3 regions of the Comamonas sp. GW821-FHT11H03 genome follow, and region 2 is predicted to be linked to each of the others. Evidence: predicted binding sites of a transcription regulator. Region 2 holds the regulator's gene; each other region holds the start of a gene.
The links. The regulator LexA, encoded in region 2, represses DNA repair genes until DNA is damaged. The targets are predictions, from matches to a motif close to ACTGTATNNNNATACAGT.
Positions count from the first base shown of each region.

Region 1 (10,537 bases), on a different contig from region 2:
TCTCCACCAGGTGGCCGACCGCACTGGTCACCACATAGCTGTCGGATTCGAAATAGTCATCGTGTTTTTCGAACTTGCCTGCCACCGGGGTCAGCGCACGGACGATGTCCTGTGCGACAGAAGGCTTCTCTGCAATCACCAGGGTTTTAGTCATTGTGTGTTCTCGTCGTCATTAACCACCTGAACCCGAATCAAAACTCAGGCTCATACAATTCGCTTCTCATGCGCGCGCATGCGCACATGTGTGCATATTCAAAGTATCAGAGAAAACATGCCCCGCACATCACTGGCCTCTTCAACGGGCCGCCGCATCCAGACCCGGCGCTCCGGCGTTCATGGCAAAGGCGTTTTCGCCGCGCAGGATATTGCGCAAGGCGAAACCATTATTGAGTACGTGGGCGAAGTGATTGACTGGCAGCAGGCGCAGGACCGTCATCCGCATGATCCCAGCCAGCCCAATCACACTTTTTACTTTCAGGTCGACGATGAGCGGGTGATAGATGCCACGCACAAGGGCAACTCCTCGCGCTGGATCAACCACAGCTGCGCGCCCAACTGCTACACCGACGAGATCGACGGTCGCGTCTATATCGTGGCGCTGCGCAATATTGCAGCGGGCGAGGAGCTGAACTATGACTATGGCCTGATGGTGGAGGAGCGCTATACGGCCAAGCTCAAGGCTGAATATGCCTGCTACTGCGGCGCTGCGAACTGCCGCGGCACCATGCTGGCGCCGAAAAGGGGCTGGAAACCGCCGATGCCGGCTGCCACCCCCTGAGCGGCTTTGCCTAGGCGGCCCCGCCGCTTCCCCCTCTCTCGCTTCGCGGGAAGGGGACGACGCCATCGCCGCGAGGCGGCTCTTGCTCGGCGTCTCTGAGTTGGAACATGCTTATTCAAGGCGTGCCCGCTGCATAGAAATTTTGGATAAAGAGAAATGACTCAGCCGATTCACTGGAATGCCGAAGCCTTGTGGGAAGCCATTGCGCCGCAGCTGCCGGGCTTTACGGTCGAGGTGCTGCCTAGCATCGACTCCAGCAACACCGAACTCATGCGCCGCGCGCGAGACGGGCTGACGGAGCCGGTGCTGTTGATTGCCGAGCAGCAAACCCAGGGCCGAGGCCGTCTGGGCCGCAACTGGGTTAGCGGCGTCGGTGATTCGCTGATGTTCTCGCTGGGCCTGCCGCTGGCACCGCGCGACTGGTCGGGGCTGTCATTGGCGGTGGGCGTGAGTGTGGCCGAGAGCCTGCAGCCCCAGCTTCCCGCAGCGGGGGCTGCGCCCAAGATCGGCATCAAATGGCCCAACGATCTGTGGCTGGAGGGCGACCGCAAGCTGGCCGGCATTCTGATCGAGACCGCCAGCTTTGTCGGCGGCCAGCAACACGATATGACGGCGCCGCGCTATGTGGTGATCGGTATCGGCATCAATGTGCGTCCGCGTCCCGGTGACGGCATGCGCACGGCCCCGGCCTGCCTGCAGGAGCTTGATGCGGCACTGGATGCGCCCACGGCCCTGGCCTGCATATTGCCAAACCTGGTGGCCGAGGTGCAGAGCTTTGCCCGGCATGGCTTTGCTCCGCTGATGCAGCGTTTCGCCCAGCGCGATCTGCTGGCTGGACGCGAAGTGAATCTGAGCGACGGCACCAGCGGCATGGCTCAGGGTGTGGCTGCTGATGGCGGCTTTCTGGTGCGTACCGCGACCGGGCTGCAAGCCGTGACCAGTTCCGAAATCAGCGTGCGCCCGGCTGGCAGCCCGCTGCAGGCTTGAAATGAAGCACCTCCTGAGGCGCTTTGCGCCTTCCTCCTCTCTCTACGCGCTGCGCGCTAGGGCAGAAGGACGCAGCCCTCGCTGCGGGGCGGCGGGGCCGCCCGGGCCCTTGCTCGGCTGCCCGCGAGCGGCTGCAGCCCATGGATAACTGATGTGAGAAACCTATGCTGAGAATCGTTTTTCTGCTCCTGGTACTGGGCAACGCGGGTTACTACATGTGGAGCCACGGCTATCTGGCCGGCATGGGGCTGGCGCCGGAGTTGCAGTCCGAGCCGCAGCGCCTTCAGGAGCAGATCAGGCCCGATGGCCTGGTGCTGCAGCAGCCCGAAGCGGTGCAAGCTCCGGACGATGAACCTGCAAAGACTGCGGAGCCCGAAGCGCCTGCGGTGGACGACAGTGCGCCGCCCGCCGTTCCCGAAAGCAAGTCGGATGACAAGTCCGGCGCTGCAACCGTCGCGGCCAGGGAAATCAAGGATGCCAAGGACGCCAAGGACACAAAGGATGTCAAGACCGCCATTAAGGAGCCCGAGGCCTGCTATCAGGCCAACGGCATCGAAGAGGTGCAGGCCGACAGCATTCGCCGTGCGCTGGCGGGCAAGTCCAAGAGCGATTGGGAGCTGGTGGCCAGCCATCAGGGCGGACGCTGGATGGTCTATATGGGCAAGTTCCCAGACGCCGAATTCATGGACCGCAAGCGCGGCGAGCTGCGCCTGATGAATATCGACTTCGACCGCGCCGGCGGCAGCTTCGAGCCCGGTCTGTCGCTGGGGCGTTTTTCGACGGAAGAAGCCGCCCAGCGCCAGCTGGCCACTTTCGCGCGCCAGGGCGTGCGCACCGCGCGCGTGGTGCAGGAGCGCCCCGATGTGACAACCTATGCGCTGCGTCTGCCCAAGGCCACGCCGACCTTGCGCAACGAAGTGGCGGCGCTTGCTGGCAAGAATCTGTTGCCCAAGGCTTTGCAGGTCTGTCCTAAGTAATTTTCGTAGCTGCTATCGCAAGAAAGGCCTGCATTTGCAGGCCTTTTGTATTGGAAAACCAGTTACGACAAGCGTAACCAGCTCCTATTTTTAGTCCAGATGAATATTGGCGACAGCGGCCAGCTTCTTCATCTTGGCCACTTCGCTGGCGATCTGCTTGGTGAAGTCGGCGCTCGATGTGCCCGAGGGGTACAGGCCTTGAGCAGCCATGCGCTGCTTGACGGCGGGATCCTTGAGTGCGGCAATGATGGCTTTTTGCACACGTTCCACTTGTGCTGCGGGCGTGTTCTTGGGGGCCACCAGGCCGAACCAGGAAGGCTCGTTCAGATCGGGGTGACCGGCCTGCGCATAGGTCTGCACATCGGGCAGCACGTCCAGGCGTTCATGCCAGGACACGGCCAGGGCGCGCACCTTGCCCGACTTGATATGGGGCAGGGACGAGTTCACCTGATCGAAGTACACGGGAACCTGGTTGCCCAGCACGTCGTTGATGGCCGGAGCCGAGCCACGGTAGGGAATGTGGTGCATTTCGGTGCCCGTGCTCTTGAGGAACTGGGCGCCCCACATATGGCCGATGGTGCCGTTGCCGGGGGTGGCATAGGACACCTTGCCGGGGTTGGCCTTGAGGTAGGCCACAAACTCGGCAAAGGTCTTCACGGGAATCAGCTTGGGGTTGATCACCAGCACGCCGGGGGCCTTGACGATTTCGGTCACGCCCACGAAGTCGTTGATCGCGTCGTAAGGCAGCTTCTTGAACACGGCGGGGTTCACGCCATGGGTGGACAGGGTGGCAATGCCGAAAGTCACGCCATCGGTGGCGCGAGCCACTTCGGCCATGCCGATGGAGCCGCCGGCACCGGCCTTGTTTTCAATCACCACGGCCTGGCCGCCCAGCAGCTTGATCAGCACGTCCTGCATATTGCGGGGCACCATGTCGGTAGGGCCGCCAGCGGGGAAGGGCACGACGATGCGCAGAGGACGCGATGTGTCCTGCGCCATGGTCATGCCGGAGAAAGAAGAAGCGGCTGCGGCAGCAGCGGCGGTGTAGATGAATTGACGTCTTTGCATCAAAAAGCTCCCAGGATCCAGTGATTCCAAATTGTTGTCTTGCAGAGCACAAATAGCGACTCTTCAGACAACCCATGACCGAATTGATTCTAGGGTAAGCGAGAGCTTGCTAAATACGCAGTTTCCGATGCCTGCATCGGGGCAAATGGGCGCAAAGCCAAGCCTGGCGCGGCTTCTCAGCCTTGTCAGGCACCGAATTGGTGCATTTCGAGCTTGCGCTTTACTGCTGTCCGGGCATGGCCTTGAAGCGCACGGTAAACAGCGCCCCAGGCGGGGTATGACCGGGCCTGGCTTCTTGCAGCAGCACCTGCGCTCCATGCTGACGGGCGATTTCCATGACGATGGGCAGGCCCAGACCGGAGCCGTCGGCTTCGGAGCCCAGCGCCCGGTAAAAGGGCTGGAAGATCAGTTCGCGCTCGGCCAGCGGCACGCCGGGGCCGGAGTCCTCGACCTGCAGCAGCAGAATCTGGCCGAAATGATCGGCCTGCACGCGCACGGTGACCACGCCCGGCTGTTCGCTGGTCGATGGCGTGTAGTTGATGGCGTTGTCCACCAGATTGCGCACCAACTCGGCGAGCAAGGTGGCATTGCCGTTGAGCCAGACACCGGGCGTGCTGGCGCTGGCGCCCTCGTAGCCCAGGTCGATGTGCTTGTCCATGGCGCGCGGCAGGCAGTCCTGCACCACGTCGGTGACGATGCGCACGAGGTTGCAGCCTTGCATGGCGGGCACGGCGCTCTCGGCCCGTGCCAGTGCCAGCAGCTGGTTGACAGTATGGGTGGCACGCATGCTTGAGCGGCCGATCTGCGCCAGCGAGCGCTTCAGGTCTTCGGTGTTCGTGCCCTCGCGCTGGGCCAGGTCGGCCTGCATGCGCAGCCCCGCCAGCGGGGTCTTGAGCTGGTGGGCGGCGTCGGCCAGAAAGCGCTTTTGCGTGGCGATGGAGTCATGCAGCCGCTGCAGCAGATCGTTGACCGAATCGACCAGCGGCACCACTTCCAGCGGCACATCCTTGTGGTTGATGGGCGAGAGATCCTCGGGCTTGCGCGCGCGGATGCGCTCTTCCAGTCGGTGCAGCGGCTTGATGCCGCGCGCCAGCGCCAGCCAGACCAGCAAGGCGGCCAGCGGCAGGATGACGAACTGCGGCAGCATCACGCCCTTGATGATTTCCGTGGCCAGCACGCTGCGCTTTTCGCGTGTTTCCGCGACCTGCACCAGGGCATTGGGCTCGCCGGGCAGCGGCATGCGCACCCAGATATAGGCCACGCGCAGGTCAATGCCCTTGTATTCCTCATCGCGCAGCAGCACCGTGCCGGTGGGCGGGTCCTCGTCGACGGCGGGTGGGCGGGGCAGGTCGCGCTCGCCCGCCAGATATTCGCCCCTGGTGCCGCTGACCTGAAAGAACACAGTGTCCGACTCATCGGCGCGCAAGATCTCGCTGGCCGACTGCGGCAAATTGAACTGCACCTTGCCGCGTTGCACGATGACCAGCTGGGCCAGGGCCTGGGCGTTGTACTCCAGCGCGCGGTCGAAGGGCTTGTTGGCCAGACCCTGGGCCACCAGCCAGGTCAGCGCCAGGCTCACGGGCCAGAGCAGCAGCAGCGGCGTGAGCATCCAGTCGAGGATCTCGCCAAAGAGGGATCGCTGCTCACGCTGAAAGATCTTCATGGGTGGGGCGCTATCTCATGCAAGAGGCAGCCAGCGAGGGCCGCCCCGAAGCCAAGGCTGCCGTCCCCCTGGGGGGAAGCGGCAAAGCCGCTCAGGGGGGGGTGATTTTTTCCAGGCAGTAACCGAGGCCGCGGACGGTGGCGATGCGGATCGGGCCTTTCTCGATTTTCTTGCGCAGACGGTGGATATAGACCTCGATGGCGTTGTTGCTCACCTCTTCGCCCCATTCGCACAGGCGCTCCACCAGCTGGTCCTTGCTGACCAGACGGCCCGCGCGCTGCAGCAGCACTTCCAGCAGGCCCAGCTCGCGCGCCGACAGCTCCACCATCTTGCCGTCGATGGTGGCGACCCGGCCGGTCTGGTCGTAGACCAGCGGGCCGTGCTTGATGGTGGAGCTGGCGCCGCCCATGCCGCGACGCGTGAGGGCGCGCACGCGCGCTTCCAGCTCGGACAGCGCAAACGGCTTGGCCATGTAGTCGTCGGCACCATAGTCCAGGCCCTGTACGCGCTCTTCGATCGAATCGGCGGCCGTGAGAATCAGCACCGGAAGCGCATCGCCGCGCCCACGCAGGCGCTTGAGCACTTCCAGACCGTGTACCTTTGGCAGGCCCAGATCGAGAATCAGCAAATCGAATTCGCTGCTGGTCAGCAAGGCGGTATCGGCCTCGCTGCCATTGGCCACATGGCTGACAACGGCGCCCGAGCTGCGCAGCGTGCGCAGCAGGCCGTCTGCCAGCACCTGGTCGTCTTCGGCAATCAGTATGCGCATGTGTGTCTCCTGGTTGTTATGTGTGCCTGTTTGCACTTTTGCTGCCATTGTAGGGATGGCTCGTGGCCGTTCAGGGCAATTCTCGACAGCCGCTTACAGGCGTCGAATCTCAATAGCCTTCGGCATAGGCTTCCAGGCCCAGCGCGACCACGGTGGCCACATCCGTGCCCACGGCTTCGCGAAATTCGGCCTCCGCCTGGCTTACGGCGTCGTGAAAAGCCTGCAGCCAGGCCAGACCCGCATCGGTGAAGCGCACGCGCCTGGCGCGCGCATCATGCGGGTCGCTCTCGCGCGTGACCAGGCCCCAGGATTCGCACTGCGTCACCAGATCGGCCATGGCCTGTTTGGTCATGCCGGCCTTGTCGGCCAGATCGGTGAGCCGGTCGCCAGCCAGCGACAGATGGCGCGTGATGTGGATATGGGCCGCCCCCACCTTGTCGCGTGCCGCCAGGTTGGACAGCGCCAGCGGCACCTCCACTGCACGCGCCATGAGCTGCAGCACGCGCGCATCGAAGCGGCGCATGGCATGACCCAGCAAACGGCCCAGATGGGTCTGGCGCCAGGCATCGGCGGGCGGGGTGACATGGGCGATTTCCGACATGGATAAATAGTAAGGCAAACTGACTAAATATTTAAATAAATTTGCAGTATCAGCCTCTAAACTACTGTTCAAGCATCCAGCCTGAATACATAAACAGGACTGGCTACAGACAGTCATTCACCTATTTCGGAGCCTGATATGAACGCCATCGCCAAGACCAACGACGCCAACAGCGAAAAAGCCAAAGCCCTGGCTGCAGCCCTGGCCCAGATCGAAAAGCAGTTCGGCAAGGGCACCATCATGAAGCTCGGTGAAGGTGAAGCCATCGAAGACATTCAGGTCGTCTCCACCGGCTCTCTGGGTCTGGACATCGCGCTGGGCGTAGGCGGTCTGCCGCGCGGCCGCGTGATTGAAATCTACGGCCCCGAATCCTCGGGCAAGACCACGCTGACGCTGCAGGTCATTGCCGAGATGCAAAAGCTGGGTGGCACCTGCGCCTTTATCGACGCCGAACATGCGCTGGACACCAGCTATGCCCAGAAGCTGGGCGTGAACCTCAGCGAGGTGCTGATCAGCCAGCCCGACACCGGTGAGCAGGCACTGGAGATCTGCGACAGCCTGGTGCGCTCGGGGGCCGTGGACCTGATCGTCATCGACTCGGTGGCCGCCTTGACGCCCAAGGCCGAAATCGAAGGCGAGATGGGCGACGCCCTGCCCGGCCTGCAGGCCCGCCTGATGAGCCAGGCCCTGCGCAAGCTGACGGCCACCATCAAGAAGACCAACTGCATGGTCATCTTCATCAATCAGATCCGCATGAAGATCGGCGTGATGTTCGGCTCGCCCGAGACCACCACCGGCGGCAATGCGCTGAAGTTCTATGCCTCCGTGCGTCTGGATATCCGCCGCACCGGCACCATCAAGAAGGGCGACGAGGCCATCGGCAACGAAACCAAGGTCAAGGTCGTGAAGAACAAGGTCTCGCCCCCCTTCAAGACGGCCGAGTTCGACATCCTGTTTGGCGAAGGCATCAGCCGCGAAGGCGAGATTCTGGACATGGGCGTGAACGCCAAGATTCTGGAAAAGAGCGGTGCCTGGTACGCCTACAACGGTGAAAAAATCGGCCAGGGCCGCGACAACTCGCGTGAGTTCCTGCGCGAGAACCCCGCGCTGGCCATCGAAATCGAGAACAAGGTGCGCGATAGCCTGGGCATCAAGCTGCTGCCCGTGGACGGTGCTGCGGCTGCCGAAGCCAAGCCTGCCAAGGGCGGCAAGGGCAAGGTAGACAAGGACGGAGTGATTGAAGGTTGATTCTTCCCCTGAGGCGCTATGCGCCTTTCGTGAAAGGGGACGACATCCTCGCAGCAGTGCGGCCCTTGCTTGATGTCCCTGGCTTGGTGAACGCCAGTGTTTGAGTTCGGGCCTTATTGCTCAAAAGGTTTGCCATCTTTGCGCAGGTTCGTCCTGCGCCTTTTTGTTTCTGGAGATGCGTCGTGAGCTTTGCCAAGCTTTCACTCAAAGGCCGAGCCCTGAAGCTGCTGGGGCAGCGCGAGCATTCGCGTCTGGAGTTGCAGCGCAAGCTGGCGCCGTATGTGGAAGAGGGCGATGACCTGCGGGCCATTCTCGATGAGCTGGAAAAGCGCGGCTTCATCAGCGCGCAGCGGGTAGTGGATTCCGTCATTCACAGCAAGTCCAGCCGCTTTGGCACGGCGCGGCTGGTGCAGGAGTTGCGCAGCAAAGGGCTGGACGATGAAGTGGTGCGCAACGCGAGCGAGCAACTGCGCGATACCGAGCTGGAACGTGCCCGTGAGCTGTGGCGCAAGCGCTTTGGCACGCCGCCTGCCGATATCAAGGAAAAGGCCAAACAGCTGCGCTTCATGGCGTCGCGGGGCTTTTCCTCTGCCGTGGCATCGCGGGTTTTGCGCGAGGCTCCATACTCGGCGTTCGACGAAAGTGATGACGCGGGCTGAGAACTGCACGCAGCCGGCGACCGTTAGACTCCGTGACGGAAAGGACAATGCATGCCCTCAACAGCCTCGAATCCGGATACTGTGTCCGCCTTGCGTGTCGGCCTGAGCGCAGGCAAATCCCTGCTGGGTGGCCTGATGCTCGGCATTGCGCTGGCTCTGGTGCTGGGCTGCACCTCGGCCGCTTTCTACTTCCTGCGCCTGGACGGGCCGGGCATGCCTGCGGCGGCCCATGCCGGTGGCGCGGGGGCTTTCATCACCTTGCTGTTTTCGCCGTCGCTGGTGGTGGCCCTGCTGCTGGTGTTCATCATCCCGGCCTATGTGATGGTGGGCCTGCAGATCGGGCGCGCCCGCGCCACTGGCAAGCTGGTGGCGCGTTATGGACAGGGCTTGTCGCAGCGGTTGGCCGAGATGCTGGCGCAGCGCATCGAGTCTATGCCCCGTGCGCACAATGCACTGCACAAAACCGCCGACCTGCTGAACATGAGCACGGCCATGGAGCATCTGAAACCCTGGATTGGCGATGGCCGGGCGGTGCAATGGGTGGTGCGTACGGTGCTCAATCGCCTGCCGCTGTCCGAGGTGATGGACGAATGGGGCCGGACGCGTGCCGAGTGGGGTGAGCAAGCCAGCCGGGGAGACCCGGCGCTGCGTGCCTTTGTGGGCGAAAAAATTCAGAGCCTGCTGCAGGAGATGGCCGAGCCGTCGTGGACGCTGCTGTGGATTGTGATGGCCGTGCATGCGGTGGTATTGGGCCTTGGCATCTGGCTGACCTGAGGCTTATACCGGCGCAGGCGTGCGCGTTGCCCACCAGCAGACCAGCGAACCCAGCGTTACCAGTGCCACGCCTTGCCAAAAGCTCCAGCCCGGCAGCACCTGCAGCAGTGCACTGGCCATCAGCGCCGAGAGCACCGGTGTGAAATAGGACGCCGCAGCCAGCAGGGCCAGCTTGCCATGCTGGATGCCGTGCTCCCAGCAGCTGTAGCCCATTGCCGTGAGCGCCCCGACCAGCAAGACCTGGCCGGCGGTCAGCCAGGTCCAGAGCATGGGCTGTGGCTCGCCCAGCATCAGCCACTTGAGCCACAGCGCGATGGCAGTCCAGGTCACGAACAGACCCACGGCGTTGAAGCCTGCGCCATAGCGGCGCGCCAGCAGCGAGTAGGTCGGCCAGAGCAGGGCGGCAGCAAAACCCATGCCATAGGCCAGCGGGTTGCCCAGCACATGGCTCCACATGAGCGGCAGGCTGAAGCTGTCGCCGCCCAGCACGCGCGCCAGACCCCACAGGCAGATCAGCACGCCTGGCCACAGCCACCAGCGAGCCGCCTGCTGGCCGCACAGCACGGCCAGCACGATGGTGAGGCTGGGCCAGAGATAGTTGATGAGCCCGATCTCCATGGCCTGGCTGCGGTCGTGGGCCAGGCCCACGGCTACGGACAGGCAAATCTCATAGACCACAAACAGCAGGCCGCAACCCCAGAGATAGGCAGGGTGCATGCTGCGCCAGCGTGCCAGCTCGCGCCAGCCTTTGCGCCCGCGTGCTGCGGCAACGCAGATGGCGGCCATGGTGTAGAGGCAGGCCGCGCCGCCGACGGCACCCAGCGGCTCTGCCACGGCACGCATCAGGCCCACGGTGCAGCTCCAGCAGAGCACGGCCAGCAGGCCGATAAGCGTGGCACGCCGGGCGGCGGCTTCAGTGGGGTTCATGGAGAGGCGCTTTTAAAACAGGAGCTTTATGCGCAATGTAGGCAACGATTTGATGCATCTTTTGCATTGAAGTCCTTGTCTGGATG
Region 1 covers NZ_JBXARF010000007.1:266,972-277,508, reverse strand. The annotation lists gene AC1RTQ_RS17170 (DNA topoisomerase III) at 1-154, opposite strand, end outside; gene AC1RTQ_RS17165 (SET domain-containing protein) at 272-778, shown strand; gene AC1RTQ_RS17160 (biotin--[acetyl-CoA-carboxylase] ligase) at 935-1,765, shown strand; gene AC1RTQ_RS17155 (SPOR domain-containing protein) at 1,930-2,742, shown strand; gene AC1RTQ_RS17150 (tripartite tricarboxylate transporter substrate binding protein BugE) at 2,833-3,810, opposite strand; gene AC1RTQ_RS17145 (sensor histidine kinase) at 4,031-5,473, opposite strand; gene AC1RTQ_RS17140 (response regulator) at 5,565-6,242, opposite strand; gene AC1RTQ_RS17135 (MarR family winged helix-turn-helix transcriptional regulator) at 6,352-6,843, opposite strand; gene recA (recombinase RecA) at 6,982-8,091, shown strand; gene recX (recombination regulator RecX) at 8,274-8,750, shown strand; gene AC1RTQ_RS17120 (hypothetical protein) at 8,802-9,524, shown strand; gene yddG (aromatic amino acid DMT transporter YddG) at 9,528-10,451, opposite strand.
Region 1: recA (recombinase RecA) is a predicted target of LexA. The motif match lies at 6,907-6,924, and genes of this name have one in related genera.

Region 2 (10,537 bases):
CACTCCAGGGCTGCTAATGCAACATCTTGAAATGAGTATTCAGACGGTTTATTGATGGAAATCAAATTTATGAAGGCGCGGGTAAAAGCCGCCTCAAGCCCTTATCCATAAAGCGTTAGAAGCTATCAAAAGCAGACTATCCGAACGTCATGCGCAGCATGCCCTGCGGCTGTTGCCGGCTGGCAGGCTGTCGAAGGAGGCCGGTATCAGGTCGGTCTCAATCGACTGTGCATGGCGCGGGTGGGCGGCCGTAATCCAGGCTCAGTAGGTGGCCGCTGTGCTGTCATTTGTCGGCATCGCCCTGTATGAAAGTCTTGAACGCAGTGCGGTGCAGCCTTCGCGACCAGATTGAAGGCTAGCGCCATGTGCCGAATGCCGACAGCTTGCTGCGAATGGCCTCCATGCGTTGAAAGGCATCTACATAGGCCAGTTTGCAGGCCAGCGCCTTCTTGCCCCTAGGTCCATGACCAGCAGCGTAAGGCCATCGCGGACGATGCGGTAATCGGGGAGTGTGCGCCCTGTGGAGCCAGTGAATTCGGCCGTGGCGTCGAGTCCCTTGAGAGCGCCAATCAGATTTCAACTGCGGCCCTTGCCGTTGGGTTGGGCGTGGGCTCGCCAATCTTGTGCAAGGTGTTGCGGTCGGTATGGGCAAAAGGCTCGCTCTGACCGGGGATGGTCAACGTGGTTTCCTGCTCGTACGACCAGGTGCCGTCTGAGTGCTTGGTGACGGTGATGGTATAGGCGTCGGTTCTGAAGGCGTGCTCCAGAAACGGGTTGCTGGAGATGCCGTTGACGGTGGAGCCGCGCTCGGCCCTGAGGGTGAAGCTGGTGGCATCGGCCGTGGTCTTGCCCGTGGCCATGGCGGTCTGCCCGCGCGGGATGGTCAGGGTCTGGATGATGTTGCCGGTGGCAGGCTCCCACAGCCAGTAACCGACCTGGTCGTGAAAGGTTTCCACGTCGTCGGGCTTGACGATGCGCGTGTGGTAGCGCAGGCCATAGAAGAGCTGTGGGCCGTTGGTTTGCGCATCGATGGGCTGGCACTCCATGTGCTCGATAAAGGCCTGCTTTTCGGGCCCGTCAGCCTTGGGATTGATGTCCAGGCCGCGCTTGCCGGTCCAGACGCCGGCCATGCCGGTGAGGGGGCCGAGGTTGGCCAGGGTATTCACATCGGGCGTAGGCTCGGTGTAGATGTCTTTGGGAAAGTTTTCCATATCGTGTAACGGGCTTTCACGTTGAATCTGTTAGAGCCAGTTTACAAGCCACGGACTGAGGTGTTCTTGTTGGCAGTCAAGCCGTCAGGTGCTTTCTTCGGTGGTGAGCGTAAAGCGTGCGCTTTCGCCGCGCAGGGCTGCTTCACGCGTGAGGAAGATAAGCACGCGGTAGCTGGCACCACGCTCGATGCGGAAGGTGCAGATGTTGTTGTTGGCAGAGCCTTGGCATAGAGGCTGGGCAGTGCCGTCCTTGAAGACGGTCATCTGGCTGGACGGGTTGTTGGTATTGAGCGTGACGGTCATGCGCTGGAAGGGCCGCGTCTCGAGCCCGTATTGCACGATGCCGTTGCCCGTGATCTGGCCGCTGTAGGAGTTGGTGTAGCCGCCCGGGGTTGTAAAGGCGGCCTGTGCCATGGAGCTGCTGCTGAGATGTAGCGTTATGAGACTGAGCAGGGCAGCAGTTGCAAGCATCGGTTGGAAGCGGGTCATGCAACTCTCCTGAATGTGTTGACAGGATGGCGCTCCTGGCGCAGCGGCGGGTGTCTATGTCGACAGCCGGGCCTTCATCCCCCACCGCCGCGCCCTAGCGGCAGGAAACATTGCGCCAACTGAATTTGCCGTCGTTGAAGAACTCTGTCCATACCGACATGATGGGAGCCTGACGGTAAGAGAACGTAATCTGGTTGGGTATCTTTGGCCCTAGTGCGGCAGGCTGTCCATCCTTGTCGAAGACCTTGACGATGTAGAGCGTGACGCCTCCGTCCTCGTCTGTGTGCAGGACTACACGGTAGTCCTTGGTGAAGAGATCCCAGTCGAATTGCTTGGTCACATACGTGTGCAGACGAACAAAAGCGCGGTTCGCGTTCTTGGCGGCAGGATTAACTTTTCTCATGACGACACTCCCTGTTGCTCAACGGCTTGCCGCAGGACCTGCGAGCTGACATTTCATTGCATTTGACTGATGTTGTATCAAGCGGATGTAAGAAAGTATGTAGGCACTTACAGATCTCGCTAATGGATAGAACAGATCTGATGTGTGAGCTTCTTTGAAGCGCAGAGGAGGTGCTTTGCCGGTGCAGCTGTCATCTTTTCTTGATGAAGTGGCCGTGCTAAGTAACTGAGTGAAAAGATAGATTTTTTTAATGAAATCTATCTTGAGCTGGCATGGGTTTGAGCGTAAAAGTTGCCTGATGATGACAATTTTTAGAGGCAGAGCATTGAATGTCAGGATGTCGATGCTTGAGTCCTGAGTCATTGAAAGGATGGCTGAATTCCAGCAAGCAAGTCATCGGTAGGCACTCCCGAAATACTTGGCAAAGCGGTGGCTGAACAGCTGGAAAGCGTCCGAAAGCCGGCTTATCCAATCCTTGAGATATGTCACCGTGCAGGCTCAGGGTTCACCGTGGCTCTGGCCATTCTCACTTTGCCAGTTGTCTCTCAGGTCATCCATCAAACAGTGTTAAACCCTGAACCTGTTGGTGATGTAGATTTTGTTTCTGCTGCACTTTTCGGTAAATTGGGCGTAGGAAAATTCTGATTTTGATGTGCAAGTGGCTTTCTGGCCCGATGCCCTACTGAATTACAAAAAGAGCCCATGTCCCACCACCTGCAATACACTTTTGCCTCCCGTCTGGATGCCTGGATCAGACATATGAAGCTGGCCAAGCCTTGCCATACGCAGCAGATGGCTTATGAGTTGGTGATCGACAGCTGGGTGCAAACCAATGCAGAGCTTGGTGCCTCGCCGGAATTTTTGAAGGCCTTGCGTCGGCGTCGACTGTGCGAGGAGCATGGCTGGCGGGGGGTGAACACGAGCGTTGCACACTGGGATCTGGATGATGCACACACTGTGCGGATCTATCTGCACGAAGACGGCTCCATCGTAGTGCAGCAAATGGACTCGGAGAATCTCCAGATTCTGTTCACCTTGCCTGGGTACCGTGAGCGATTGGGAGAAGTATCGGAGCGATGTGCGTAGCAGCCAAAAAAATGCCCGCGCAAGGCGGGCAAGTTTTGGGGTCCTCTCGATCCGGTTCTGCAGCTCACACAGTCAATGCATTTGAATAGTTGGCAGAGGCGTTACTTTGGCCTCAATCGCCGTTTATCGCTCTTGCACTGTTGCTGACGCGTTTGAACGGTTGACAGGTTGCCCCATCGGGTGAGGCCAGCAACTCCTGACTGGCTGGCCTGCATTTTGTAGCCATGACCTGCACGTCGCTTGAGCCCATCTTGTATCGAGGCAAGCGTGCGACGTGCAGGACTGCTATTCGATATTTCTGGCTCCTTAATGTTTGCCGGTGGAGGCGGGCCGGTGTACCAGCACCGGGACATGGCTGTGCGTCAGAACGCGCTGGGTTTCGCTGCCCAGCAAAATTCCGCCGATACCTTTGCGACCGTGTGAAGCCATGCAAATCAGGTCACATTGCAATTCCTGCGCCTGTTGAACAATAGCTTGGTAAACAGAGGCGTGGGTGACTCGCACAAAGTTGCAGGGTACGCCTTCAGGCCTGGCAATCTGGTCAACGAACTGCAAAGCCGCATCTGCATCGCTGTTGGCACTTCGCTCGAACTCTGCGCTGTTGTAAGTCAACAGCGCGTCTGCGCCGTAGATGATGGCGCGGTAATCGGGCATGACATAAAGGCTAGTCACCTTGGCGCCTTGTTCACGTGCAAGTAGAACGCCAGCACGCACCGCAGCCTCTGACAGTTTGGTGCCATCGGTGGGAATGAGCAGGTGCTTGAACATGTTCAGCCTCCTGATGCCGGAAGATGTGCCTGAGAGTCAATCTATTCCAATATTTCGAGCCGCGCAATGCCTAGTTCTTGCAAGCAGCAGAGTTGTAGACAGGAGGTAAGACTCTGTAACGATGGGCGGTCGTGTCGAGTGGTCTCATTCCTCGGGCGAGGGAGGAATGCGATTGAGGATTTCGCCAGTGGCCTCTATCTCGAATTGCTGTGGATTGAGCCAGTTGACCTCTTGGTGATCGGCAGTTTCAAAGTAAATGGCAGATGGGCGTATGGAGATGCCATGCGGCATGTCGACCTCATCAAAACTCTGATAGACCAGAATCAGGCGCAGGCCTCCATTGGCGTCTTTGGCCTGTATGTGCTGCAAGAGCTTGCGGTAGGCACTCATAAGACGCCCTCGTTGACATGTGTATATGAATGTTTCCACTGTCGAAGAGGTGCCGCAATACCCTGATCCGGGTATCCGTTCTAACGGATATTCGCGCCTGACAAGGAGTTCTTAAGGCTGCGAGGCTTGTGCGAAATGCGTTCCACGGACAGGCCCAGGCAGAACGTCAGCAAAAAATTTACATGGCGATCCAGATCGTTCGGCGCAAATGCAGAGGGCCTGCTCTGACGATATCGAATTTTTCGCCTGTGCACTGTTGACAGAATTGTCTGGCGCCGTATCTGCCGGCCGATGGGTCAAGAGCGTTGAGATGGCTTTCTGCTGGATGCATATGGAAGCTATGTTGCATCGCCTGCAGGCCTATCGCAGTTCGGGCTCGGGCTGCATGCTTGAGCTGCATAAGTGCAGGCAGTCAAACCTCACTGTGCTTTCAGATTTGCGGGGCTGTTTGCTCATGGAGTGCCATACGCTCCAGCGCGGCGCAGACATCGGCCATGCGTCCGCAGATCAGCAGGCATTCGGGCTGCTTGCGCGGTTCTCGCTGCACGATTTTGAGAAGTCGCGGAGAAGCAGTTTGCGTCGACTCATCGGTTACCAGCGATTGCAGCTCTGGGGGCGCTGCAAAGGCCTGAGGATAAAGCGTATTGCTGCCTGGACGACTGCGGCCGCGGTTGGCGCGCATGACAGGAATGCTGATCTGCTTCGCCTTTGGACGATTGGTAGTGAACGATACGGGTTGTGCAGCGGCTTTGCTTGCGTCATCGGAGCTGAAGTTCGGGTTGAGCGACAGCGTGGCAGGCAGACTCTTCAGAGTCAGGCGTGTCAAAGTCTGCAGTGATGTGGCGAATCCCATTTGGCAACTCCTTTTGATGACCTTGCGGCATGGATAGGGGCAGGATTGCATTCTTGAGGCAAAGCTCCGCCCAGGGCGAAGCTCAACGGCTTCGCGCCTACCGCCTGGGCTTGAGAGGGAAAGAGGCTCAGTGCCTGCGCTGCATAGACGAAGGGACGCCGTCTGCCCGTTACATGAACATGCTGTTGCGGATAAGGCCTACGGCCAGGCCTTCGATGGCGAATGGCTCTTCAGGATCGACGTGAATGATCTTGTAGTCGGGGTTCTCGGGCAGCAGCTCGATGCCCTGAGGCGTGCGCTTGAAGCGCTTGACGGTGACGTCATCACCGAGGCGGGCCACCACAATCTGGCCGTTGCGCGCTTCATGCGTAGCCTGTACCGCCAGCAGGTCACCGTCCATGATGCCCGCGTCACGCATGGACATGCCACGCACTTTGAGCAGGTAATCGGGCTTGGCGGCAAACAGGCTGGGCTCGACTGAATAGCTCTGATCGATATGTTCCTGGGCCAGAATGGGCGAGCCGGCAGCGACGCGGCCGACCAGGGGAAGCACCAGCGGGGCCAGAGCCGCGAGCGGCAGCGCAAAGCTGGCACCGCGTGCCGCATTGATGGTGCGCACGGTATCGGCGCGCAGGCGAATGCCGCGCGATGTGCCGCTGACCAGATCGATGACGCCCTTGCGGGCCAGTGCCTGCAAATGCTCTTCTGCGGCATTGGCCGACTTGAAGCCAAAGGTACTGGCAATCTCGGCCCGGGTCGGGGGCGCACCCGTGCGAGCGATGGTGGACTGGATGAGGTCCAGAATCTGCTGCTGGCGGGGAGTGAGCTTGGGGTGGTCCATGGGCATTCCTTGATCGATCAATGATGAACACTGTGTGTTCATCCAGTACCTGTATTTTTAATCAGTTTGAAGAGGACTGCAAGTGGAACGTGACAAAAATATCTTCATCCTGGGCACCGGTGGCACGATTGCCGGTGTTGCAGAGCAGGCTGGCGCCAGTGTGGGCTACCGTGCGGCCGAACTGGGTGTGGTCCAACTGCTGCAGGCTGTGCCGGACCTGGAGCGCGTTGCTTCTGCATCTTTGCAGGCGGAGCAACTGGCGCAGCTGGACAGCAAGGATATGGATCACGCAACCTGGCATGCACTCGCGCTGCGCTGTGCAGAGCTGCTCGCGCGTGATGATGTGAGCGGCATTGTCATCACCCACGGCACGGACACCCTGGAGGAAACCGCCTGGTTTCTGCAATGTGTCCTGCGCCCGACTAAGCCCGTGGTGTTGACCTGCGCCATGCGCCCGGCCACAGCCATTTCGGCAGACGGCCCGGGCAATCTGCGTGATGCCGTGGCCTGTGCGGCCGATACGCAGGCTGCTGGCCGCGGTGTGCTTGCCGTGGTGGCGGGCCGGGTGTTCAGCGCGCGCCAGGTGCGCAAGGTGCATCCCTACCGTGTGGATGCCTTTGATGGCAGCGGCGCCGGTCCGCAGGGTTGGGTGGAAGAGGGGCGGCTGCGCTGGGCAACGGGCGGACTGCCCATGGCTGCTTCGGCTGGCTCGCCTGAGATCGCTTTACCGCCCGCAGCTCAATGGCCCCAGGTGGAGTTGTTGCACAGCCATGCCGGCTGCAACAGTGCCGTGGCGCTGGCGGTAATGCAGGCCTGGCATGCGCAAGGCGTGCGTGCCGTGGTGGTGGTGGGAACGGGCAATGGCACCGTCCATCAGGCATTGGGGCCAGCCCTGGACTGGGCGCAGGCGCAGGGCATGACTTTGCGTATCACAACCCGGTGCGAGGAGGGGCAGGTGGTGCAGGCTCAGGGTGCACGGGATAGCCGCGTGAGCAGTCTGCCTGCGGCCAAGACCAGAATCAGCCTGATGCTGGAGCTGATGGGCTGGCCCCACACATTGGTTTGATGCTATTATTTTAATAGCTTGCTTCCCTTGTGATACGGTGAATCTATGATGTTATTTGTCTAAGACCTAATGAGAATAAGCGCAGGTAGCTATGAATATTGATGGAGGCAACTCCACCTCGGTGCAGCTTGCCGCATCGGACGGATGCCGCATCGGACGGATGCCGGCCGAATGGCCAGGAGCTTGAGGTTCGAGAACAAAAAAGGCCGGTGAAGACACCGGCCTTTTTGCGCGCAGAAATGCCCTACCGCGAAAAGTCGGTAAGGCTCGCATGCGCGAGTGATCAGGGCGATCAGGAGGCCAGAGCGGCCAGAGCGCGTTCGGTGATCTCTTCCACGCTGCCTGTGCCGCTAATGGCGCGGTACTTGGGGGCCGCTGCCGCATCGGCCTTGGCCCAGTTGCTGTAGTAGTCCACCAGAGGACGGGTCTGGTTGCTGTAGACGTCCAGGCGCTTCTTGACGGTTTCTTCTTTGTCGTCTTCGCGCTGCACCAGGTCTTCACCGGTCACATCGTCCTTGCCTTCCACCTTGGGAGGATTGAACTTGACGTGGTAGGTGCGGCCCGAGGCGGGGTGGCTGCGGCGGCCGCTCATGCGTTCGATGATGGCGTCAAAGGGCACATCGATTTCCAGCACATAGTCCAGCTTCACGCCGGCAGCCTTCATGGCGTCGGCCTGGGGGATGGTGCGGGGGAAGCCGTCAAACAGGAAACCCTTGGCGCAGTCGGGCTGAGCAATGCGTTCCTTGACCAGGTTGATGATCAGATCGTCGCTGACCAACTGGCCGGCGTCCATCACGGCCTTGGCTTGCAGACCCAGAGGGGTGCCAGCCTTGACGGCGGCGCGCAGCATGTCGCCCGTGGAGATTTGAGGGATACCGTACTTTTGGCAAATAAAGGCCGCCTGAGTGCCTTTGCCTGCGCCGGGTGCACCCAACAAAATCAGTTTCATGGAAATCCTTGAGGAGAGTAGAAATTCTTGTTGGCCCAGGCGGACGGGTGGTCGTCCGTAGTCCCCGGGCAGTATTTTTTCGCGGGCAAGGATAGCATGCACAAGACCAACACAGGCTTACACAATTCAGTCAAGGCTGTCACAAGTGCGGCCAATCGAGGGCATGTATCCGCTGCAAACGCGATTGCTGTAGTTGTAATCCAGGTGCCCAAGCCGTTACATATGCTATTCGGACTATGCGGAAAGTATAGCGATCAGCGCTTTCCTGGACTGGCCTGGGGCCCTTTGGGATGGCTCTGGCCGACGGGGCTGCTGCCGGCTGGATGGGTGAGCAGCCCTGGATGAAGACGGCCTGCGCACCGGTGTCGCCAAAGTGCGCAGGTCTTTTTCTCAAACAGCAAAAACAGCGCGCACGCGCTCAAGGTCTTCGGGCGTGTCCACGCCGGCACCCGGTGCATCGGGCGTGATATGCACGGCAATGCGGTGGCCGTGCCAGAGGGCGCGCAACTGCTCCAGCTGCTCCATGGCTTCGGTCGGCGCGGGTGCCAGTTGTGGGAACTCGCGCAGAAAACCTGCCTTGTAGCTGTAGATGCCAATATGGCGCAGCGGTGTGAAACCTGTGTGACCGGCCTGGGGGGCCGCCGTCTGCCACCAGGCTTCATCGCCGTGGTCGCGCGAGAAAGGGATGGGCGCGCGGCTGAAATAGCTGGCCAGACCCTTTGCGTCACAGACCACCTTCACCACATTCGGGTTGCGGTAATCCGTCAGGCTGTCAATAGGATGGGCTGCCGTGCCCATGCTGGCTTCGGGGCGGGCCAGCAGCAGTTGTGCCACGGCCTCGATGAGCTTGGGGTCGATCAGCGGCTCGTCGCCCTGCACATTGACGACCACATCGTCGCCGGACAGGCCCAGTTGCTCACAGGCTTCGGCCAGGCGGTCGCTGCCGCTGGGATGATCCTTGCGCGTCAGGATGGCCTGGACGTCATGCCGGGCGCAGGCCGCGACAATGCTTTCGTCGTCGGCCGCCACCACGCAACGGGCTGCACCGGCCAGAGCCGCGCGCTGGGCCACACGCACCACCATCGGCAAGCCGGCAATATCGGCCAGCGGCTTGCCGGGCAGACGGGTCGAGGACAGGCGGGCCGGGATCAGTACCGTATAGCTCATGGGTTATTGCTTTTCTTCTTCCAGCTCGTCGTCGGACAGGGTGCGGGCTTCGTTTTCCAGCAGCACCGGGATGCCGTCGCGCACGGGATAGGCCAGACGCGCGCTGTGGCTGATCAGCTCCTGATGCTCGCGGTCAAAGCGCAGCGGGCCCTTGGTGACGGGGCAGACCAGCAGTTCGAGAAGTTTGGCGTCCATGGAGTATTCCTGCAAAACGGGATGAGGGCGCCGGCAGTGAGCTGGCGCTGCAAAAAGAGGTGATCAAACGCTGTTGATCCATAGGCCCAATGATAGTCAGCCTGGCTTGTCACCGCGGCGAATATTGGCGTTGGCCTTGGCCAGCTGCGCATCCAGCAGCTCCCAGAAGGCCTGTGGCAGCTGCAGCTCAAGGGGCACGGCCCAGGCCTCAGGATGGCTGCGCCAGAGCTTGACGGCATCTTTTTCGGTGCAAATCAAGGGTTTGTCGTTTTCCAGCTTGCGCGAGAAGCTCTCGAAATCATAGTGATCGGGCAGGGCCTGGGTTGCCGCCGCAGTGATGCCCTGCGCGGCCAGCATGGCAAAAAAGGACTCGGGGCGTGCCACGGCGGCCACGGCCTCCGGGCTCTGAGCGGCCAGGCTGCGCAGCGGGATGCTCTGACCATGGCCGTTGTAGGCGGTCTCGGCCAAGCTGCGCTGCAGCGCGAACGCCGGGGACGTGCCCAGCGGCCTGGGCGGCTGGCCGGCATGCAGTGTGGCCGTCACCGGGCGAGGCCAGGGCTCGCGCAGCGGGCCTGCGGGCAGCAAAAAGCCGTTGCCGACTCCTTCATCATTGAAGACGCACAACTCCACATCGCGTGCCAGGGCCAGATGTTGCAGGCCGTCGTCGCTCACGATCACATCGACCTGCGGGTAGCGCTGGCGCAGCGCTTGCGCCGCCTGCAGACGTCTGGAGGCAACAAAGACCGGCACGCCGGTGCTGCGCGCCAGCAGGGCGGGTTCGTCGCCGACTTCGCTGGCGGGGCTGTCGGGCAGGGCCTCGCGGCAATCCTGCCCGCTCTCTATCCTGCGGCCATAGCCGCGCGAGATGATGGCCGGCTGCCAGCCTCTGGCCTTGAGGTGGGCCACCACGGCCTGAGTCACGGGGGTCTTGCCCGCGCCGCCTGCAATCACATTGCCAACGACGATGACTGGCACACCGGTGCTTTGCTGGCGGCTGCGCATGCGCCGTGCATTCCAGGCCTGCAGCACTCCATAGACCAGCGATAGCGGCCACAGCAGCCAGGCGCCCGCTCCACGCTGGCGCCAGAGGGCGCGCAAGCCATGTTGCGAGGAGGATGC
Region 2 covers NZ_JBXARF010000004.1:248,964-259,500, reverse strand. The annotation lists gene AC1RTQ_RS11685 (FABP family protein) at 570-1,211, opposite strand; gene AC1RTQ_RS11680 (DNA breaking-rejoining protein) at 1,296-1,700, opposite strand; gene AC1RTQ_RS11675 (hypothetical protein) at 1,795-2,103, opposite strand; gene AC1RTQ_RS11670 (hypothetical protein) at 2,806-3,189, shown strand; gene AC1RTQ_RS11665 (universal stress protein) at 3,496-3,957, opposite strand; gene AC1RTQ_RS11660 (hypothetical protein) at 4,102-4,347, opposite strand; gene AC1RTQ_RS11655 (hypothetical protein) at 4,778-5,200, opposite strand; gene lexA (transcriptional repressor LexA) at 5,370-6,041, opposite strand; gene AC1RTQ_RS11645 (asparaginase) at 6,124-7,107, shown strand; gene adk (adenylate kinase) at 7,400-8,056, opposite strand; gene kdsB (3-deoxy-manno-octulosonate cytidylyltransferase) at 8,447-9,223, opposite strand; gene AC1RTQ_RS11630 (Trm112 family protein) at 9,227-9,418, opposite strand; gene lpxK (tetraacyldisaccharide 4'-kinase) at 9,515-10,537, opposite strand, start outside.

Region 3 (10,537 bases), on a different contig from region 2:
CCTGCGCAGTCTCGGCTTTTATTGCTATGAAAATAAAAGCAGTTTGCGCATTGTTGGTATGTGCCAGAGCCTTGTCGGACGCATAAAAAAAGCCCGGCCATGAAGACCGGGCTTGCACAAGGCTGGCGCAGGCTCAGAGCGGCACGCGCAGCACGACCACGATCACCAGGCCCAGGGCCAGATTGAAGGAAACCCATTTGCGGATGCTCTGCAGCGCCTTGCCGCCGGCGGGCCAGTCCTTGAGCTGCACGGCCGCATCCAGGCGCTTGAACAGTGCAAAGCGGATATGGCCGAACACGGCCATCATCACCAGGCCCAGAATGCTCATCACAATCCAGTTGACCGGCATGTTGAACTGACCACCGGCCTGGGCGGCCATGGCGTGAATGCTGCCTATCATCCCGATGCCGGTGGCCAGCACGACCACCACCAGCACCATGACCCAGGCAAAAAACCGCTGCAGCACGCCATGCATCAGCGTCACGCGCTCGGGCGGCTGCAGGCCCTGGACGGCAGGGCGCAGAAAGAAATGCGCAAAGAACATGCCGCCCACCCAGATGATGATGGCCAGAAGGTGCAGAAGTTTGAACAGAATGAAAAGCATGGCTTGTGGGGCTTGATTGGGGAGATATCGCAAGCCTAACGGAGATCGTCCTACGGGTGGAACACACAGGCCGAAATAGCAGGGCTATCGCGTTGCCCAGGCCTGATTAGACTTGGCTGCAACCAACAACAGTCAGCCATAGCGCAGGAGTCCCTATGTCAGAACAAGCCACCGTCGTCGCCTTCAAGCAGTCTTCCGGTCGGGTCGCCTTGCGCACCGGCAACGGCCGCTTTGTGCTGGCCGAGCAGACCGATTCCAGTGTGCTGCGCGAAGGACTGAGTCTGAATGGCAATATGAGCGAGTTCGGCCCCGAGGTCTGGGGTGACGACAGCGGACAGAACCAGTACGAAGTCTTTGTGCTGGGCTGGGATCTGTCGCAGGAGGCGGTCGAGCTGGAGATGTGATGTGTCGCTCCTGAAAAAAGAGCTGCCAGCGCATGCTTGACAAGCGCTGGCAGCTCTCTTTTTTTGGGATTTTCCTGCAACCGGGGCTTTCACCCCGGCGCGCCCCATTACTTCTTCAGGTCGAAGCGGTCCAGTTCCATGACCTTGACCCAGGCAGCGACGAAGTCCTGGTAGAACTTCTGCTCGTTGCCCTTTTCGGCATAGACCTCGGCCACTGCGCGCAGAACGGCGTTGGAGCCGAAGACCAGGTCCACGCGGGTGCCGGTCCACTTCCTGGCACCGCTCTTGCGGTCCACGCCTTCGTAGTTGCCATCCTCCAGGGGCTGCCACTGTGTGCCCATGTCCAGCAGGTTGACGAAGAAATCGTTCGTCAGCTTGCCCGGAGTCTGGGTCAGCACGCCGTGGTTGCCGGCAGTGTTGATGTTGATGGCACGCAGGCCGCCGATCAGCACGGTCATCTCGGGGGCCGTGAGAGTGAGCAACTGGGCCTTGTCGATCAGCAGGGCTTCTGCGGGCGCCGGGAAGCGCCCTTGCAGATGGTTGCGGAAGCCGTCGGCCTTGGGCTCCAGCGGCGCGAAGGATTCGGCATCGGTCTGCTCGTCGCTGGCGTCGCCTCGGCCGGGGGTGAAGGGCACGTTGATCTTCACACCAGCGTCTGCGGCCGCTTTTTCCACGCCCGCGCTGCCGGCCAGCACGATCAGGTCGGCCAGCGAGATGCGCTTGTCGCCCTCGGCCGCCTTGTTGAACTCGCGCTGGATTTCCTCGAGCTTGCCCAGTACCTTGGCCAGTTGCGCAGGGTTGTTGGCGGCCCAGTCCTTTTGCGGAGCCAGGCGGATGCGGGAGCCGTTGGCGCCGCCGCGCTTGTCCGAGCCGCGGAAGGTGGAGGCCGATGCCCAGGCCGTGGCCACCAGCTCCTGCACCGACAGGCCCGATGCCAGCAGCCTGGCCTTGAGGGCGGCCGCATCGGCATCGTTGACCAGCTCATGCTTGACGGCGGGGATGGGGTCTTGCCAGATCAGCTCTTCCTTGGGTACTTCGGGACCCAGATAGCGTGCACGCGGGCCCATGTCGCGGTGGGTCAGCTTGAACCAGGCGCGGGCAAAGGCTTCGGCGAAAGCCTGTGGGTTTTCAAGGAAGCGGCGCGAGATCTTCTCGTAGGCAGGGTCCATGCGCAGCGACAGGTCGGTGGTCAGCATGGTGGGCTTTTTGTGGGGGCCGCCATGCGCGTCGGGGATGACATCGCCCGCGTCCTTGGCCACCCACTGAATGGCGCCGGCAGGGCTTTTTTCCTGGACCCATTCGTACTTGAACAGGTTCTCGAAGAAGAAATTGCTCCACTGTGCCGGGGTCTGGGTCCAGGTCACTTCAAGGCCGGAGGTGATGGCATCGCCAGCCTTGCCGGACTTAAAGCTGCTGGCCCAGCCCAGGCCCTGGGCTTCCAGGCCGGCGGCTTCGGGCTCGGCGCCCACATGGCTGGCGGGGCCCGCACCATGGGTCTTGCCGAAGGTGTGGCCGCCAGCGATCAGCGCCACGGTTTCCTCGTCATCCATGGCCATTCGGGCAAAGGTGTCGCGGATGTCATGCGCGGCCGAGAGAGGGTCGCCATTGCCGTCCGGGCCTTCGGGGTTGACATAGATCAGCCCCATCTGCACGGCGGCCAGCGGGTTCTCGAGGTCGCGCTCGCCGCTGTAGCGGCTGTTCGGGTTCTGGGTGGGGGCCAGCCATTCCTTCTCTGCACCCCAGTACACATCCTGATCGGGTTCCCAGGTGTCCACGCGCCCGCCACCGAAGCCGAAGGTGCGGAATCCCATGGTTTCCAGTGCGACGTTGCCGCACAGAATCATCAGGTCACCCCAGGAAATCTGGCTGCCGTATTTCTGCTTGATCGGCCACAGCAGGCGGCGCGACTTGTCGATGTTGACGTTGTCAGGCCAGCTGTTGAGCGGGGCAAAGCGCTGCTGGGCGCGGCCCGCGCCGCCTCGACCGTCCTGAATGCGATAGGTGCCGGCAGCGTGCCAGGCCATGCGGATGAACTGGGGGCCGTAGTGGCCGAAGTCGGCAGGCCACCAGTCCTGCGAGTCGGTCATCAGGGCGCGCAGGTCGCGCTTGACGGCTTCATAGTCCAGCTTCTGGAAAGCCTGGGCGTAGTTGAAGTCTTCACCCAAGGGGTTGCTTTTGGCGGAGTGCTGGCTCAGCAAATCCACGCGCAGCTGATTGGGCCACCAGTCCTTGTTGCTGGTGGCGTTGCCTGCGGCGGCGGTTTCGCTGTTCTGTCCTTGGTGGAAGGGGCACTTGGATTCAGTAGTCATGGGGCTCTCCGTTTCAACGATCCGACAGGTCGGTAGGTGCAGGAAACAGATATCAATCAATGATTAATATCAATCAATTAAACTCAATAGCTATTAGCGATTGGCTGAGGTGAATTATCGGTGCGCGGCTGGCATGAAGGGCGTGTTGTGCTATTGAAATTACTAAGCAGCGCCATAGGAAGAATTAGGGGGCGAGTCTTGAGCCGACGCAATGTCGGGTTCAGATACTTCGCAAAGTGACTGAGACTGTGACTTTTAAAGCGTATGCGAGGCAGCCTGTTTGCACAAGCATGAGCCATCAAATCAGGTCGTTGACCTACCTGGCCTCAGCTGTGGCAGCGGCTCAGCCGGCGACCAGCTTGTGCACCAGATCGGCTGCGGTGGAGGCGCCGTATTTGCGCATCAGCCGGGCGCGGTAGATTTCCACGGTGCGGTGGCTGATGGCCAGCGCCTTGCCGATTTCCTTGCTGGTCATGCCTTCGAGCAGGCGCGCGGCCACTTCGCGTTCGCGGCCTGTCAGCTCGGCCTTGACGGGGCGCTGGGCCGAGAGGTCTTCAAAGCTCCAGATGCCCGAGGCATGCGGATCGTCGCGGTCCAGCGTGCGGCCGCTGACATGGCACCAGAACACCTCGCCATTGGCGCGCTTCATGATGCGATTGTCGGAATAGATGCCTGTGATGTTGAGAATCGGGGCAATGCGTGCGCCCAGGCGCTCGTATTCGTCAACGCTGGGGTACAGCACCTGGAACGTCTGTCCTATGAGTACTTCGCGCGAGGCGTGGAACATTTCACACAATTGCCGATTACAGTCAATCATGATGCGGTTGCGCGAGATGACGAGACCTACGGGGGCGGCGTCGAACGCCAGCCGGTAATCCACAACCATGGTACTGCTCTTTACGAAAAACTACTTACTCAAGTACGTAGTATCGTAGCGCATCCAATTTCAAGGAGACATGTGTGAAAAAGCTCTACCCATCCGCAGAAGCGGCGCTGCAGGGCGTGGTGGCCGACGGGCAATTGCTGGCCGTTGGCGGCTTCGGCCTGTGCGGCATTCCCGAGGCCCTGATCGATGCGGTTTGCGCCAGCGGCGTCAAGAACCTCACGGTGGCATCCAACAACGCCGGCGTGGACGGCTTTGGTCTGGGCAAGCTGCTGGACACCCGCCAGGTCAAGAAGATGATCTCCAGCTATGTGGGCGAGAACAAGGAGTTCGAGCGCCAGTACCTGGCCGGTGAGCTGGAGCTGGAGTTCACGCCTCAGGGCACTCTGGCCGAGAAGATGCGCGCCGGCGGCGCCGGCATTCCCGCCTTCTTCACCAAGACCGGTGTGGGCACGCTGGTGGCCGAGGGCAAGGAGTTGCGCGAATTCGACGGCGAGACCTATGTGATGGAGCACGCCATCGTGGCCGATGTGTCCCTGGTCAAGGCCTGGCGCGCGGACAAGAGCGGCAATCTGCAGTTCCGCCTGACGGCGCGCAACTTCAACCCTGCGGCAGCCACCTGCGGCAAGGTCTGCGTGGTGGAAGTCGAGGAACTGGTGGAAGTGGGCGAGATCGCCCCCGACGACATCCATCTGCCCGGCATCTATGTGCACCGCATCGTGCATAACGCCAACCCCGAAAAGCGCATCGAAAAGCGCACCGTGCGCGAAGCCTGAAACATGGCAGATACGTCCCATTCGCCCGAGGCTGCCGCCCAGGCCGACGTACCGGTCTTTCGTGCGTTGGCTGCGCAAGAGCGGGAGCAACTGGACCGCGAGCGCTTGCTGGTGTGCCAGGTCGCGGCCCGTGAACTGGGGCTGAGCGACTGGAGCATGGACCGCTCGGGCCTGGCGCAGTTGCAGCAGTTGCTCGATCGCGGCCTGGTATCGGCCGACAACCTGCTGCTGGCCCGAGGATTGGGCGTGGTGCTGGGGGACGCGCTGAGCTGCGAAATGGACGACATGGACTGGCATATGGTGAGCGACGACTGGGGAGCCGACCCCGTTGTGCGCTACCGCGAAACCAGCATCCAGGTGGGGGCTCGCGACATGGTCCTCAAACGGCTCGAAGACGGCCAGAGCGTCGATCTGCTGCACTTGCTCGATGGTGTGATTTCGCACCTGCAGCCCATGATCGATTCCGGCGATTACCAATAACGTCAATCACGATTTATTCAGGAGGCTCTTATGCCCTGGACCCAAGACCAGATGGCCGCGCGCGCGGCCCAAGAACTCGAAGACGGCTTCTACGTCAACCTCGGTATCGGCATTCCCACGCTGGTGGCCAACCACACGGGTGACAAGGAAGTGTGGCTGCAGTCCGAGAACGGCATGCTGGGCATCGGCCCCTTCCCGACCGAAGACCAGGTCGACGCCGACCTGATCAACGCCGGCAAGCAGACCGTGACCACGCTTCCCGGCTCGGCCATTTTTGGCTCCGACCAGTCGTTTGCCATGATTCGCGGCGGCAAGATCAATCTGTCCATTCTGGGTGCCATGCAGGTGTCCGAAAAAGGCGATCTGGCCAACTGGATGATTCCCGGCAAGATGGTCAAGGGCATGGGCGGGGCCATGGACCTGGTAGCGGGCGTCAAGCGCGTCATCGTGCTCATGGAACATGTGGCCAAGAAAAAGGACGGCACGACCGACCTGAAGATTCTGCCCAGTTGCACCCTGCCGCTGACGGGTCTGGGCGTGGTGGATCGCATCATCACCGATCTGGGCGTGATGGACGTGACGCCCGAAGGCCTGAAGCTGGTGGAGCTGGCACATGGCGTGAGCTTTGACGAGATCCAGTCCAAGACGGGTGTGACGCTGCTGAAATAAGTGGCACTGCGCTCACGGGCAAGAACCGCTGCGGCGGTTCTTTTTTATGCCTTTTTTGCGGAATCAGCAGAATTAATAGCTGCCGGGGTTGATAGGACAAGCGATGTAAGCTGTTTTTGCTTTAATTGTGGCCCACAAATTATTGCAATCTGCAACAATCGAGATTGATTGAGCAGACAGAAAAAGAGCGCTTTGATGAGTGAGAACGCTGGTGCGCAGGGGCACGAGACCGATATACATTTTTTGCGCGCAGTCACCGATATGGCCGAGCATACGGAGGTCATGACAGGCGATGCAATCTATACCGATAAGGGCATGAAGCTGGTGGACAAAGGCACACGTGTTGACAGTCGACTCTATGACCGTCTGGTCATGCACAAGCTGCGTGACCCGATCGATGCCAACCTGGTCACGGGCGATCTGGTCGACGTTGCATCCCTGGTCGCTCTGGCGCGCCAGCAATGCGAGCAGGTCGATCTGCTGCACCGCATGGTGGCGTCCATCGGCGATATCGAGCGTCTGCTGGCGCCGCTCAAGAGCTTGCTGCTGCCCCAGGCCATTGCCTTCAAGCTCACCGTCATGCGCGAGCAGCGCTCCGACCTCTACCAGCACAGCCTGCAGATGACGCTGGTGGCGATCTTTCTGGCGCTCAAGAACGGCTGGACCGAGCGCGAATGCGTGCCGTTGGCCACGGCCGCGCTGCTGCACGATGTGGGCATGCTCTATATGGACCCGGTCTGGACCGATCCGGACCATCGCTTGAGCGGCGAGGAACGCAAGCATCTGGTCGCGCATTCCGTCACCGCCATGCTGGTGGTGCGCAGCACCGAACTGTATTCGCGCGCCGTGGAAATCGCCGTGCTCGAGCACCATGAGCGCATGGATGGGGCCGGCTATCCGCGCGGCATCAAGGGCAACGCCATTTCGCCCATGGGGCAGGTGCTGCTGCTGGCCGAGGTGGTCTCGGCCTTCTTCGAGAAATTCACGGACATGCCGGGTCAGCGCCTGTCGCTCATGCTGCGCATGAACCACAAGAGCTATCCGGCCGATCTGGTGCACCTGATTTTGCCGCTGCTCTACGACGAAATCAGTCCCGGCAAGCCGCTGGCGCCGCTGCAGGCCGAGTTCTCTCACAGCATTGCGGCCCTGGAGGCTGCGCTGCGCAAATGGAGCGAACTCAGGCTCGATTTTCCCGAGCAATGGCAGCAAATGCCCGACGCACAGGCGGCGGTGGCCGTGGAGAGCAATCTTGCCCAACTGCAAAAGCAGCTGGCCGAGGCAGGCTCCCACCCCAGCCAGCAACTGGATGTGTTGAGATTCTTCAAGGATGACGCGCTGGGCATGAGCGAGCTGGCCCTGGTCAACCGCGAGGCCTTGTGGCAGCTGCAGGCCATCATGAACGACTGCCTGCGCCGCTGGCCCACGCTGGGGCAGGGTGGCTCCACGCTGGAAGTCGCCGTGGCCGAATGGTGCGAGGCCTGCGCTCAGCTGATGCCGCAGGCGGGCCGCAGCTCGGCCATGAATGTCGACACGCAGTCGTTGAGTTGACGGCATTGACCACGAGCTTCGCCCGGGACGTATGTCCTCAGGTTTGATAGCTGCAGGCGCTTGATTGACGGGCGCTACACGGGTATTTCTTCAAGATTTTGCGCATCGCGCCGCAGTGCGGCGTGCTTTGCCGTGTCTGCTGGCGGCATTCTGAAAAAGTATTGTTGATAGCGCGCGAGGCACGATCAACAAGGGCCGGCCGCATCTGCTACCAGTCTTAGGGCTTTGTTTTGCGCAGGAATTCGGATAACTGTATATTTGTACAGTATCAAAGAGTTCTCGCATGCATACCCAGTCCTTGACATCCTTGGCCCGCCCTGGCTCACAGCCAGGCATGACGGCGTCCGTCCGGCAGCAGGCAGGTGCAGAGCAGGGCGTGCGGCAGGATCTGCACTCTGCGGGTAGCCCGCATTTGTCCGCCATACAGATTCCCGGTGTCTGGCGCGGCACGGACTGGCAGCAGGATGCATGCCGCAATGTCTGGCCCAGTGGTCATGCAGCGCTGGACTGCGAGCTGCCCGGTGGTGGCTGGCCCGGCAATGCCTTGATTCAGCTGCAGCAACCCGCGCACTGTCATGCGGAGTGGGCCTTGCTGTTGCCCGCGCTGGCCGCAAGAGTGCGGCAGCATGCGGCTTCACGCGGGGATGCGCGAATGGGGCAGCTGGTGCTGGTGGCTCCACCCTATCTGCCTTTCGCCCCGGCCTTGCAGGCCGCCGGTATTGACGCGAAGCGGCTGTGCGCGGTGCAGCCGGGGCGCAGTGCCCAGGATTTGGCTTGGGCCTGCGAGCAGGCACTGCATTGCCGGGATGTGTTGGCGGTGCTGGCCTGGTTGCCCGAGCTTCCCGCGTCCACGCTGCGCCGCTTGCAGCTGGCTGCCGCTTCGCAGAGTCGGCCTCTGTGGCTATGGCAGGAGTTGCAGGCCGAGCCGCTGAGCTCTCCCGCCGCATTGCGGTTGAGACTGGGGAGAGCCACGGCAGACTCCGCTGCCCAGCAGGCGCCGGGTTTGCAGATACAGATACTGAAGCGTCGTGGGCCTTTGCTGGAGCGCCCTATACAGCTCCCGCTTTCGCAGTGGGCCTGGCAGCCCGTGCTGCAGGCACAGGCCCAAAGACATGCGCGCCAGAGCGAAGAGGCTGCCATGCTCATGCAAGGGCGTATGACAGCCGCCGCTCCTGCAACGGCCTCGCATTGGATGACGGAGGCATGAGATGGGCAGTGCAGAGCACTGGATGGCCTGGCCTCTGGCCTGCCTGAGCAAGTCAAGCCCGGTGCCCGAGAGTGCCTGCTGGTGGGCGCTGGAGTTTTCGCCGCGTGTAGCCTTGCTCGAAGACGCCTTGCTCATGGAGACCAGCATGGTGCAGCGTCTTTGGGGCGGCAAAGAGGTCTTGCTGGCGCGGCTGGACAGTGCTTTTGCCCAGGCCTGTCAGGCCGCTGTGTCCGGCCTGCCAGAGTCCGGGGGCGGCGATGCGAGATGGCAGCCGCTGTGCGGACAGGGCAGCACGGCCTGGCAGGCTTTGGCACGGCTGCGGCTGCAACAGGGCCGGCCTGGCGGCTGCGTCCTTGTTTCCTTGCCCATGCCTGAGCCATCGCTGCATGCCGATGCGCTGCCGCTATGGACGCTGAACGCCCTGGAGCAGCACAGCGCCGTGCTGCTGCGCCTGGGCTGCCGGTGCTGGGGCGATGTGCGCGCACTGCCGCGTGCGGGGCTGTCGCGCCGCATTGGAGCCAAGGCCTTGCGTGCGCTCGACGAGGCCTATGGTCTGCTGCCCCAGCCGCTTGACTGGCTGCAGCTGCCTCAGCAGTTCGAGTTGCGCCACGACCTGGGTTATCCGGCCCACCATGCCGATGCCGTGCTCCATGCCGCGCAGCCGCTGTTGCGCGCGCTGCAGTGCTGGCTGCAGGCACGTCACCATGCGGTGCTGGCGCTGCAATTGCGCTGGCACCATGATCTGCGCCGTATTGACGGCCAAGAGCTGCCGGCCTGGGAAGCGCTTGTCATCCGCACGGCCCAGCCCACGCAGGGCATGGCGCATCTGCAGCGCTTGCTGCGTGAGCACCTGGGCCAGCAGCGCTGGCGCGCACCCGTGGACATGCTGGAGTTGCAGGCGCTGGAGACGCTTGCCTGGGCGGCCGAGCCGCTGAGCTGCCTGCCTGGCGCCCAGGGCCAGAGTCCGTCGGACACTCTGGCCTGGCATGAATGGGTGGAACGCCTGAGCGCTCGCTGGGGCGAGGAGGCCGTGCAGATGGTGCAGCCGCTGGCCGACCACCGCCCCGAGCGCATGCAGCGCTGGCAAGCTGCTGCACCTCTGCTGCAGAGCAAGAATCCGGCTGCTGCAAGAGACGCTACCCAGGCTGGAGCGGGAGCACAGCTCAGGCAGCAAGGCACGCATCGCGGCCGTCAGTCCGGCTGTGCCGACCCCTGGCAAGCCCTGTGGCCGCCCTGGCTGCTGCCCCAGCCCCAGGCCTTGCCCGTGCAGGGCAATCGTCCCCAATGGCATGGGCCGCTGCAGCTCAGGGCCGGGCCCTACAGGCTCGAGTCCGGCTGGTGGGATGCGGCTGGCGATGCATTTGCCGATGCCCGGGCCGGCGCGCCGGCCGGCCTCGCCGAGCGTGACTATTTCGTGGCCTATAACGCCGTGGTCGGGCATGTCTGGATTTACCGCGAGCGCGTCCGTAGCGAACACCTGATGGGCATGACAGCCAACCCTGCCAGCTGGTTTGCGCAAGGCATGTATGGCTGAGCAGATCATGGCCGAGCCGCCCGCTGCCGCTCTGTGCCTCGCAGGGCCGCCGCCTGCCGCCATACCGGCCAGTCCCGTGGCTCAGGGCATGGGCAGAGGGCCGCTGGCCTATGCCGAGCTGCA
Region 3 covers NZ_JBXARF010000003.1:368,200-378,736, reverse strand. The annotation lists gene AC1RTQ_RS10030 (CopD family protein) at 134-604, opposite strand; gene AC1RTQ_RS10025 (hypothetical protein) at 760-1,008, shown strand; gene katG (catalase/peroxidase HPI) at 1,116-3,317, opposite strand; gene AC1RTQ_RS10015 (PAS and helix-turn-helix domain-containing protein) at 3,661-4,203, opposite strand; gene AC1RTQ_RS10010 (CoA transferase subunit A) at 4,278-4,976, shown strand; gene AC1RTQ_RS10005 (DUF3806 domain-containing protein) at 4,980-5,456, shown strand; gene AC1RTQ_RS10000 (3-oxoacid CoA-transferase subunit B) at 5,487-6,125, shown strand; gene AC1RTQ_RS09995 (HD-GYP domain-containing protein) at 6,321-7,673, shown strand; gene imuA (translesion DNA synthesis-associated protein ImuA) at 8,008-8,880, shown strand; gene AC1RTQ_RS09985 (Y-family DNA polymerase) at 8,882-10,414, shown strand; gene dnaE (DNA polymerase III subunit alpha) at 10,407-10,537, shown strand, end outside.
Region 3: imuA (translesion DNA synthesis-associated protein ImuA) is a predicted target of LexA. The motif match lies at 7,923-7,940, and genes of this name have one in related genera.